DNA from 3 places in the Ensifer sp. Root558 genome. Region 1 is predicted to be linked to each of the others. Evidence: riboswitches for the same ligand, from Rfam matches in the RefSeq annotation. Region 1 holds a riboswitch; each other region holds the start of a gene.

Region 1 (3,830 bases):
GCGCCTGGTCGCTGGAGCATGATGTGGTGCTCGAAGGCTACGAAATCCATCTTGGCAAGACGCAAGGTGCGGACTGTGGCCGGCCGTCGGTGCGCATCGACAATCGCGCCGACGGCGCCCTTTCGGCCGATGGCCGCGTGATGGGCACCTACCTGCATGGGCTCTTCACCAGCGACGCCTATCGCGGCGCGCTGCTCAAGAGTTTCGGCATCGAAGGCGGCGCCAACAACTACCGCCAATCGGTCGATGCGGCGCTCGACGATGTCGCGAACGAACTGGAGGCTGTGCTCGATCGTCGCTGGCTGGACGAGTTGCTCAGGCACTAGGGACGCGGCAACGGTCAGCCAGCAGGTCCGGTACGTCGGGCCCAACAGGAGCAACGAGCTTATCCGACGGAACTACGCTGCGACATCGTGCTCCTCGCTTGCGGCTTCCCAGACTTCCCGCGCGGCATCCAGGTTCATCAGGGCAATCCCCAGGCCGACGATCAGGTCCGGCCAGGCCGACTGCCACAGATAGGCTGTCGCCAGACCCGCGGCGATGATGGCCACATTGGCGAAGGCATCGTTGCGGGCCGAGAGAAATGCTGCCCGCGTGAGGCTGCCGCTCGTGTGACGGTAGGCGACGAGCAGATAGGCGCAGAAGAGGTTGACCACCAGCGCCCCAAGTCCGGTCAGGGACAGGGCAAAGGGCTCTGGCGGGACCGGATCCATGAACTTCGCCCAGGCCGTCCAAAGGAAGGCCAGCGCCGGTACCAGTAGAATGAACGCCATCGCCATGCCGACCCGCGCGCGGGTTCGCGCCGTCCAGGCCAGAGCAAAGAAAATCAGCATGTTGACGGAGGCGTCTTCGAGGAAGTCGACGCTGTCGGCCATGAGGGACACCGAGCCGATCGAAAGCGCGACAAGGAGTTCGACCCCGAAATAGCCAAGGTTCAACAGGGAGACGATGAGGACGACGCGGCGCAGGTCGGTATCCACTCGAAAGGTTCCCTTTCTGGCGAGATTCGCCCTCGGCACTTTTTTTGGCGAGATTCGCCCTCGGCACTTTGGCACAGGTGTTAGCAGCAGTTTGCTATCCATAGCACTAGGTTTCGACATCGGTTCCGTTCACACTGCCGTCGTGCCTGACGCCCGACAAATCGTCGCGTGGCGCAACTCGGCCGGGGAGGCGTCGCATGCGTCGATTGACTTTGGGCTGCCCGCTTCCTAATCATCAGGTGTTGGATGGTTCCCCCTTGTCGTGGCGATCTGGGGGAATAATTGGGAATGTGACGGATGGACCCAAATCGGGCATCCTTATCGCAGCCGACCCCGCGACTGTAGAACGGTCAGGGTTCGCCATCGGGATTGGTGCCGGGCTGTCGGCCGGTTGCATGGGCAATCGGGGCAGGTCGGGGATCAAGCCGGAAAAGCCACTGGCGTGGCATCGTGATCAGCCGGGTTTGGACGCCTCTTCTTCTACGAATCGTCCGCCTTTCACGATGTCCCTCACAGCGCCCATGCGTCGGAGACGACGCGCAAAGGTTCGCTGTGGCACCGGAAAGACGCCGGGAAGGTGAGGCGGGCCGCTCGGGCCCTGACATCGGAACCTTGCCGTTTAAGGGCGAGGCGATGTTCGGCCCGTGACGCCGTGAGCCAGGAGACCTGCCATCCGGCATGGGCATTCCGCCCGAGGGGACTTTTGTCTCCAACGCCATCACGGAGGTTGTTTTGGCTCGCAGATGTTTTCAAGAACGCGCCCGTGGCGCGTCCGATGGCTTTTGCCACCGACGGCTGATTTGGGAATGTTGAGGCAGCCACGATGAGCAGTCTCAGCGCCGGGCCCGTGCTGGTCCTTGGCGGCGCCCGTTCCGGCAAGTCCAGCTTTTCCGAGAGGCTCGTCGAAGCGTCCGGCTTCACCATGCATTATGTCGCCACGGGCCGCGCCTGGGACGACGAAATGCGCGAGCGCATCGACCATCACCGGACGCGCCGCGGCGAGGGCTGGACGACGCATGAGGAGCCGCTCGATCTCGTCGGCATCCTCAGACGCATCGATGATCCCAGCCATGTGGTCCTGATCGACTGCCTGACGCTATGGGTCACCAATCTCATGCTGGAAGAGCGCGACATGACGGCGGAGTTCGCCGCCCTTGTTGCGTATCTGCCCGAGGCGCGGGCGCGCCTCGTCTTTGTTTCCAATGAGGTCGGCCTCGGCATCGTGCCCGAGAACCGCATGGCCCGCGAGTTTCGCGACCATGCCGGCCGGCTTCACCAGATCGTTGCGGAGAAATCCGCTGAAGTTTACTTTGTCGCGGCCGGTTTGCCGCTGAAAATGAAGGGTTGATCCATGACCACTGCGAGAGCCAACCAGGGCAAGATCCCGGCGACCGTCATCACCGGCTTCCTCGGCGCCGGCAAGACGACGATGATCCGCAACCTGCTGCAGAACGCCGACGGCAAGCGCATCGCGCTGATCATCAACGAGTTCGGCGATCTTGGCGTCGACGGCGATGTCTTGAAGGGCTGCGGTGCCGAGGCCTGCACCGAGGACGACATCATCGAGCTCACCAATGGCTGCATCTGCTGCACCGTGGCTGACGATTTCATCCCGACCATGACGAAGCTGCTCGAGCGTGAAAACCGTCCTGACCACATCATCATCGAAACCTCGGGCCTTGCCCTGCCGCAGCCGCTGATCGCCGCTTTCAACTGGCCGGATATCCGCAGCGAAGTGACCGTCGATGGCGTCGTCACCGTGGTCGACAGCGCCGCCGTTGCCGCTGGCCGCTTTGCCGACGACCACGACAAGGTCGATGCGCTGCGCGTCGAGGACGACAATCTCGATCACGAAAGCCCGATCGAGGAGCTGTTCGAGGATCAACTGACGGCTGCCGATCTCATCGTTCTCAACAAGACCGATCTGATCGATGCCTCCGGCCTCAAGGCCGTGCGCGACGAGGTGTCTTCGCGCACCAGCCGCAAGCCCACGATGATCGAGGCGAAAAACGGCGAAGTCGCCGCTGCCATCCTGCTTGGCCTCGGTGTCGGCACGGAAAGCGATATCGCCAACCGCAAGTCGCATCACGAGATGGAGCACGAGGCAGGTGAGGAGCACGATCACGACGAGTTCGACAGCTTCGTCGTCGAGCTCGGTTCGATCGCCGATCCGGCCGCCTTCATCGATCGCCTGAAGGGCGTAATCGCGGAGCACGACGTTCTGCGCCTCAAGGGTTTTGCAGACGTGCCCGGCAAGCCGATGCGCCTCCTGATCCAGGCGGTCGGCGCCCGCATCGACCAATATTACGACCGCGCCTGGGGCGCTGGCGAAAAGCGCGGTACGCGCCTCGTCGTCATCGGCCTGCACGACATGGACGAGGCGGCGGTGCGCGCCGCGATCACCGCGCTCGTGTAGATCGTTCTTTGAATGAAATGATCTAACGCATTGAAATGATGCAGTTCCGGATGGAGAACGCTTTTAGCGTTTTCGTTCGGAATTGCCCCAACGGACAAGACGAATGCATCTGCTTCTCGCCCAGAAAGGAACGATCGCCGACGGCAACGAGGCGATCGACCTTGGGCAAACGCCGGCCGATATCCTTTTCCTATCGGCCGCCGACACCGAGCTCTCCTCGATCGCCGCGGCTCACGGCCGACGCGACGGAGGCTTGAGCCTGCGCATCGCCAGCCTGATGAGCCTGATGCACCCGATGTCGGTCGACACTTACGTCGAGCGCACGGCGCGTCACGCCAAGCTGATCGTCGTCCGGCCGCTCGGTGGCGCCAGCTATTTCCGTTATCTGCTGGAAGCCCTGCATGCGGCTGCCGTCACCCATCGTTTCGAGATCG
Region 2 (3,830 bases), on a different contig from region 1:
GGCCGGATGAGCCTGCCGCTCTTCAGTTCATCCATCAGGAAGGTTGAGACGGCAATCGCAATGCCGTGATCCGCCAGGATTGTGGCGACATCCATCGCCTGGACGTCGAAGATCAATTCGGTGCCGTTGCTTGCCGGCGGTTCGACGCCGGTTTCGATCATCCATCGCCGCCACCAGCTGGCGTTGCCGAAACGCCGGACCCTCAGAACGTCGGCGGGCTCCTTGAGCTGGTGCTTCTCCAGGAAGGAGGGCCTGCAGACAGGCACGTAATCGAGCGGAAACAAAGGAAAGACATCGTTGCCCGGCCAGTCGCCGGCGCCGCTGCGCACCGCGAGATCGACGGCGTCGCGCTTGAAGTCGACCAGCTCGGTCGACATGTGCACCCTGATGCTGATATTGGGATGCGCGGTCTGAAACGAGGCGAGGCGCTGGCCGAGCCAGCTCGAAACGACGGTCGGGAGCACGGAGATGTGCAGGTGATGCTCGGTCTTGTCGGCGATCTCCGAGAAGGCTGCCCCTAAGAGATCGATCGCTTCGGTCACCTTCGGCGCCAACTGCCGCCCGGCGCCAGTCAATCGCACCTCGCGCGGAAGCCGGACGAACAGCGGCGCGCCGATGCGATCTTCCAACAGCCGGATCTGATAGCTGACGGCCGCCTGCGTCATGCTGAGCTCTTCGGCGGCGCGGGTGAAACTCAGGTGCCTGGCGGCGGCCTCAAAAGCGCGCACCGCACTCATGGGAGGAATCTTGCTCATGGAACTGAGATAAGCATTCTTTATGCCAGCATGCGAGAAATCGCTTTGCGCGAAACGGCAAAAACCCTCACTTTTTTCGCGAACACACGACCTTTTAGAGAAGTGAGGATAGCAATGCTTAGCGCAATGCGATCAACGATTTACTATGTTCTGAACTGGGCCGATAAGACCCTCAGCCCCTCCGTTGCCATCGATACCTTCAACGAGTTCCAGCTCCGGGATATCGGCTTGACGCGGGACCAGGAGCACATTCGCCCGCGCATCGGCGATACAGCCGATCCGTGGCACTGGCCCAAGGAAGAGGCCTCATCCGTGCCGCAAACCTCGGCAGGCTGCAAGGGCGCGAGCAAGCCACGGGCCATGGCAGTCTCGCCGCGTGCGCAACCCGGCAAAAACAAGGACGTCAGCATCCTGCTCTGCGATTGAGCGAGTGCCGAGACGCGACGGGCCTGGATCGCCTAGTGCAGCATCCGGCCCGCGTGATGGCTCCATCGAAATTTCTCCCCAAAACCCTGCGAGCGCTGCGGCGCTTGTTGCCGTTTCGGCGGCGAGACGAAGCCCCCGACGGAGAGCCGGTTCAAAGCGCCGTTTACTCTCCGTTATCCACACTGCAAAAGAAAAGACCCTCCGCACGGGCCGTCCGGCACCTCACACCTATTGACGTAGATTTGCGATGAACTACTATATCTAGTGTTCGAGGTTCTTCCGATTCGCAAGGATTGGGAGCTAAGACGGGAATACGGTGCGCCGGCGGGTTTCCGCTGAGGCTATGCCGTAGCTGCCCCCGCAACTGTAGACGGCGAGCGACTGTCCGGATTTGGACCACTGAGGCATGAGGCCTCGGGAAGGTCGGGATGGAAGCTTTGACCCGTAAGCCAGGAGACCTGCCTCGATCACCAAACGTCCACGGGCGGGGTGTCCGGAGGGGTTGAGTGCGTGGCAGGATGAGCCTGCCCGATCGTCTCGACGTCTCCCCGGCAGCCCGTCGAAATCTTCGGGGTGAAGTCATGCCAGTTTCTTCCAGTTCAGATCCACCTTCTGCGGACGGGTGCGCGTTGTTGCGCGCCTGATTGAAAGGCCGCGCCTTGAAAACCCGCATCCGCGGAATTCCTGAGCGCCCCACCAAAACGAGCCGGCCCGGTTGCGTAACCGACCTTGGGCCAGCTTGACGACGTCAACTCCGGTCGAGTCGACCGGGGAGCGATGTTTCGTGTCCAATCGCCAACACCACGGTTCGCGTTCGCGCGATCCGACGACTTTTTGCGCCCATTTGCCAGACCCTACGAGGAACCCATGTCGATCACCGTCTACAGCAAACCAGCCTGCGTCCAATGCACCGCCACAACCCGTGCGCTCGACCGCCAAGGCATCGATTATCGCATCGTCGATATCTCCGAGGATTCCGATGCATTCGCGCTGGTGCAGGGTCTTGGCTATCGGCAGGTCCCGGTCGTCGTCGCCGGCGAGCGGCATTGGGCGGGTTTCCGCCCGGACATGATCAGCGCGCTTTCCTGAAGGACGCGGGCGATGGGCCTGATCGTCTATTTTTCCAGTCGCTCGGAAAACACCCATCGCTTCGTCGAAAAGCTCGGCCATCGCGCCGCACGCATACCGCTCAGGGAAGGTAAGGACACACTTACGGTCGCAGAGCCCTATGTGCTGATCGTGCCGACCTATTGCGGCGACGATGGCCGCGGGGCGGTGCCGAAGCAGGTCATCCACTTCTTGAACGACGCGGGCAACCGCTCTCACATCCGCGGCGTGATCGCAGCGGGCAACAGCAATTTCGGCGCGACCTACGGGATCGCCGGCGACGTGATTTCGGCCAAGTGCCGGGTACCCTATCTCTACCGGTTCGAGCTGCTCGGGACCGACGAGGACGTCGCCAATGTCAAAAACGGGATGGAACGATTTTGGACGTCACGACACTCGAACGCCCCTTGAAGGCGACGGAAGCAGCGCTCGACTATCATGCGCTGAACGCAATGCTGAACCTCTATGACGAAGAGGGACGGATCCAGCTCGACAAGGACCGGCAGGCGGCGAAACAGTACTTCCTCCAGCACGTCAACCAGAACACGGTGTTCTTCCATAACCTCCGGGAAAAACTCGATTATCTGGTGACCGAGGGCTATTACGAGCAGGAAGTGCTGGACCAGTATTCCTTCAACTTCGTGCGCGATCTCTACGATCATGCCTATTCAAAGAAGTTCCGCTTTCCGACCTTCCTCGGGGCGTTCAAATACTACACGTCCTATACGCTGAAGACCTTCGACGGAAAGCGCTACCTGGAGCGCTACGAAGACCGTGTCTGCATGGTGGCGATGGCCTTGGCGCGCGGCAACGAAGGGCTTGCCCGCGATCTCGTCGACGAGATCATCTCCGGCCGCTTCCAGCCGGCAACGCCGACTTTCCTCAACGCCGGCAAGAAGAGCCGCGGCGAGCTCGTCTCCTGCTTTTTGCTCCGGATCGAGGACAACATGGAGAGTATCGGCCGCGCCATCAATTCGGCGCTGCAGCTTTCCAAGCGCGGTGGCGGCGTGGCGCTGTCGCTCACCAACATCCGCGAGATGGGCGCGCCGATCAAGCAGATCGAGAACCAGTCATCCGGCGTCATCCCGGTCATGAAGCTGCTCGAAGACAGTTTCTCTTACGCCAACCAACTGGGCGCGCGCCAGGGAGCCGGTGCTGTCTACCTGCACGCCCACCACCCCGACATCATGCGCTTCCTCGATACCAAGCGCGAAAACGCCGACGAGAAGATCCGCATCAAGACGCTGTCGCTCGGCGTCGTCATCCCCGACATCACCTTCGAGCTCGCCCGCAACAACGAGGACATGTATCTGTTCTCACCCTATGACGTGGAGCAGGTCTATGGCGTGCCCCTCACCGAGATTTCGGTGACCGAGAAGTACCGCGAGATGGTCGAGGATGCCCGCATCCGCAAGCGCAAGATCAAGGCGCGCGACTTCTTCCAGATCATCGCCGAGATCCAGTTCGAGAGCGGTTATCCCTACATCATGTTCGAGGACACGGTGAACCGGGCAAACCCGATCGCCGGGCGCATCACCATGA
Region 3 (3,830 bases), 160 kb from region 1:
GGCGCACGCCCGGCCGCTCGTTGAGCACGCGATCGACGGTCGCGGTGCTGAGCCCGGCCTGAAAGGCGATGTCCTTGACCAGAAACGGATGGGCCATCGCCTTGCTCTCCTGATGGATTTTTGATGGATTCTTGCTCTATATCATGTTTTGCCGCCGCCTATAGTCGTGTTCATCAGGATGTTCCAGAGGAGGAAACGCGATGAAGACCGACAACAAAGCGCGCCAGCGAATCGACCGCGTCTGGCTCACCGAAGAGGCATGCGATCTCGAAGCGTTCCGGGCGGAAGTCGAACGCCAAACCAGTCTGTCCGACTACCCCCATGCTTCCGGCTGCGAAAAGAATATCCTGATATATGACAGCGCCGCGCTGATTGCGGCGTGCGGCGATGCCGAGGCGCGGCGTTCTGTTCTGGCGGAGATCTGCGAGGTACTGGCGACCGGGCCTGGCGTGGCGGTCTTCAAGCGCGCCTTTGCCGATACGACAGCAATCGACGTCGCAAGCGGGGTCTTTGACGCCATCATCGAAGAGCAACATCGAAGCAACAGCGGCGGCGGCGATCACTTCGCCAAACCCGGTGCCAATGACCGCATCTGGAACTCGCTGGAAAAGCACTGCCTGAACGCGCCGGAGAATTTCGCCTCCTATTACGGCAATGCCGTCATAGCGCTCGTCAGCGAGGCTTGGCTCGGGCCGAACTACCAGATGACGGCGCAGGTCAATCGCGTCAATCCTGGCGGTGCGGCGCAATCGGCGCACCGGGATTATCACCTCGGCTTCCAGACCGCGGCCGTGATCGAGCAGTATCCGGCGCATGTGCACAGGCTTTCACCGGTGCTGACGCTGCAGGGGGCGGTTGCCCATCGCGACATGCCGCTCGAAAGCGGACCGACGCTGTTCTTGCCCTATAGCCAAACCTATGTGCCGGGCTATCTGGCGCTCAACCGGCCGGAATTCCGCGCCTATTTCGACGCACACCATGTGCAGCTTCCGCTCGAAAAGGGCGACGTTGTCTTCTTCAACCCGGCGCTCTTCCATGCCGCCGGCACCAACCGCTCCCGGGATATCCGCCGCGTGGCCAACCTGCTGCAGGTGTCTTCGGCCTTCGGTCGCGCAATGGAAACCGTTGACCGACTGACCATGAGCGCGACGCTCTATCCGGCCTTGCGGGCCTTGCTGGCGGGCGGGACGCTGACGCAGGCGGAAGCGGCCAACGCGATCTCCTCCTGTGCCGAGGGCTATTCGTTCCCCACCAATCTCGACCGGGATCCGCCACTCGGCGGGTTGGCGCCGAAGACGCAGGCGCAGTTGATGCGCGAGGCTCTCACTGCGGGGACGGGCGAACAAGAGTTTCTCTCGGTGCTGGAGGCGCAGGCGAAGCGCAAGCTGAGCTGACGAGCGAGTTACAATTTGACAGGCTCCCGGTGTGTTTCAGCCGGGAGCCGCAGCCGTTTCAAACGATCATTTCCAAGGGAGGAATTCGATGAGTGGACAATTGCAAGGCAAGATCGCCATCGTCACCGGTGGTACGCAGGGACTGGGCGCGACGATTGCTGGCCTTTTCGCCGAGCGCGGCGCTGAAGGCATCGTCATCTGCGGCCGCAACGCCGCCAAGGGGCGGGCGAAGGCCGAGCAGATCGGCAAGGCAAGCGGCGCGAAAGTCGTCTATGTCGAGGCCGATCTTGAAAAAGTAGAGGACGCCCGCAAGGTGGTCGCCGCTTGCGACGCGGAATTCGGCCGGGTCGATGCGCTGGTCAACGCCGCAGCTATCACCGACCGTGGCACGATCCTCGACACCACGCCCGAACTCTTCGACCGCATGTTCGCGATCAATGTGCGCGCGCCGTTCTTCCTGATGCAGGAGGCGGTGAAGATCATGCGGCGGGAGAAGACCGAGGGCACGATCGTCAACATCGGCTCGATGTCGGCGATGGCCGGCCAGCCGTTCATTGCCGCCTATTGTTCGTCGAAAGGCGCCCTCGAAACGCTGACCAAAAACACGGCTTATGCGCTTCTTCGCAACCGCATTCGCGTCAACGGCCTGAATATCGGCTGGATGGCGTCCGAAGGCGAAGACCGCATCCAGCGCGAGTTTCATGGCGCGGCTGCCGATTGGCTTGAAAAGGCGGCGGCCGGCCAGCCTTTCGGTCGGCTCGTCGATCCGGCCGAAGTGGCGCGGGCCTGCGCCTATCTGTCGTCGGCCGAGTCCGGGCTGATGACCGGATCGGTGATTTGCTTCGATCAGTCGGTCTGGGGCGCCTATGACGGCTCGCCGCATCCGGTCGCTCCGCTTTGAGGCGGAGGCAAACGACTAAGCTCGACAGTAGCCGGCGGAAAGTGGCGCGCCATGTCTCGACCGGGTTGGCGCCGCTTGTCTTTCTCAAACGGCTGTGCACTTAGTGCCGTCGTCAGGTGCCCGCGAAAGCGGGAGAATCGGGAATCCGGTGTCATTCCGGAACGTGCCCAACGCTGTGACGGGGACGATCGCGTCTAAGAGAGCCTTGAATTGATTCAAGGTTTTGCCACTGGATCTTCAATCGATCTGGGAAGGCGAGGTGATCGGTTGAACCGAAGTCAGAAGACCGGCCTGGCGAGATAGACCGAACCCCGCGTGGACGGCGGGAGGTTTCGCATTGTTGGGGATCGAACGATGCTGACTGAACCGAAGGGCGGCCTTGCGGCTGCCGGCGCCTTTTCGTTGCCAGAGCGGGAGGCCGTCTACCGTGCCATCGAGACACGTCGCGACGTGCGCGATGAATTCCTGCCCGCGCCATTGCCGGAAGATCTGATCGGGCGCCTGCTGGCCGCTGCGCACAGCGCCCCGTCCGTGGGCTTCATGCAGCCGTGGAACTTCGTGCTGGTGCGGGCGGAAGAAACGCGTGAGCGCGTCTGGCATGCGTTTCGCCGCGCCAATGACGAGGCCGCGCTGATGTTCGAGGCGGAACAACAGGCCAAGTACCGTGCGCTGAAGCTGGAAGGCATCCGCAAGGCGCCGCTCAGCATCTGTGTCACCTGCGACCGCACGCGCGGCGGTGCCGTCGTACTCGGGCGCACCCACAATCCGCAGATGGACGTCTATTCCACCGTCTGCGCCGTGCAAAACCTCTGGCTTGCTGCGCGGGCCGAAGGGGTGGGCGTCGGCTGGGTGAGCATTTTCCACGAGGCCGAGATCAAGGCGATTCTCGGCATCCCAGATCATATCGAGATCGTTGCCTGGCTCTGCCTCGGCTATGTCGATCGCCTCTATCAGCAGCCGGAACTCGCTGTGAAGGGCTGGCGCCAGCGCCTGCCGCTCGACGAGCTGGTTTTCGAAGACGGATGGGGACGCAGCAAGGAGAAGGCGTAAGGCCTCGTCCGATCAATTCTGGACCGGCTGATAGGCCGGTCCCTTCGGATGCTTGAGGTCGATGGCGGTTTCTTCCTGCGGCAGGTAGGTCGGGCCGACGACGCGAACCTTGTTCTTCGACGGATCATAAGGCCGCTCTTCGGCCGGCGCCTTGGCGGTATTGCTCGCCGCTTCCGGCTTCTTGGTCTCGATGACGATGATCGACGACTGGTCGTCACCGATCTTCGTTCCGTTTGCCTTCGGTGTGGTCGAGGCGGTCTGCGGTATCTGGCAGCCGCACTGGCCGGGTTTTCCGACAGCGCGGGTGCGATAGGCAAAGGCGTTGGGCATTTCGGTATAGGGACGGCCGGTCACGGCCGAGACCATCTTGTCGCTCTCTTCCGTGTTGAGGTCGTGAAAATAGAGCTCGGTCTCAGCCCCCGGACAGCGCGCCCGACAGGCCTGCTCGTCGCGCGGGAAATCGGCCGGCGTCGCATCTGAAGAAA

Evidence for each region. Region 1 has a riboswitch for cobalamin ahead of cobU (bifunctional adenosylcobinamide kinase/adenosylcobinamide-phosphate guanylyltransferase). Riboswitches for the same ligand answer to the same signal wherever they lie in the genome.
Region 2: linked by a shared signal. The riboswitch ahead of nrdH (glutaredoxin-like protein NrdH) and the one ahead of cobU (bifunctional adenosylcobinamide kinase/adenosylcobinamide-phosphate guanylyltransferase) in region 1 are both predicted to bind cobalamin.
Region 3: linked by a shared signal. The riboswitch ahead of bluB (5,6-dimethylbenzimidazole synthase) and the one ahead of cobU (bifunctional adenosylcobinamide kinase/adenosylcobinamide-phosphate guanylyltransferase) in region 1 are both predicted to bind cobalamin.

What each region holds. Positions count from the first base shown of each region.
Region 1 covers NZ_LMGC01000001.1:596,358-600,187, forward strand. Annotated here, with positions in the region: gene ASD63_RS03005 (cobyric acid synthase) at 1-326, shown strand, start outside; gene ASD63_RS03010 (cation diffusion facilitator family transporter) at 399-980, opposite strand; cobalamin riboswitch at 1,211-1,669, shown strand; gene cobU (bifunctional adenosylcobinamide kinase/adenosylcobinamide-phosphate guanylyltransferase) at 1,804-2,328, shown strand; gene cobW (cobalamin biosynthesis protein CobW) at 2,332-3,396, shown strand; gene cobN (cobaltochelatase subunit CobN) at 3,500-3,830, shown strand, end outside.
Region 2 covers NZ_LMGC01000037.1:47,052-50,881, reverse strand. Annotated here, with positions in the region: gene ASD63_RS31305 (LysR substrate-binding domain-containing protein) at 1-737, opposite strand, end outside; gene ASD63_RS31300 (hypothetical protein) at 882-1,181, shown strand; cobalamin riboswitch at 1,436-1,662, shown strand; gene nrdH (glutaredoxin-like protein NrdH) at 2,049-2,270, shown strand; gene nrdI (class Ib ribonucleoside-diphosphate reductase assembly flavoprotein NrdI) at 2,283-2,699, shown strand; gene nrdE (class 1b ribonucleoside-diphosphate reductase subunit alpha) at 2,669-3,830, shown strand, end outside.
Region 3 covers NZ_LMGC01000001.1:759,049-762,878, forward strand. Annotated here, with positions in the region: gene ASD63_RS03770 (LacI family DNA-binding transcriptional regulator) at 1-97, opposite strand, end outside; gene ASD63_RS03775 (phytanoyl-CoA dioxygenase family protein) at 201-1,394, shown strand; gene ASD63_RS03780 (SDR family oxidoreductase) at 1,483-2,295, shown strand; cobalamin riboswitch at 2,393-2,605, shown strand; gene bluB (5,6-dimethylbenzimidazole synthase) at 2,650-3,345, shown strand; gene ASD63_RS03790 (DUF2865 domain-containing protein) at 3,358-3,830, opposite strand, start outside.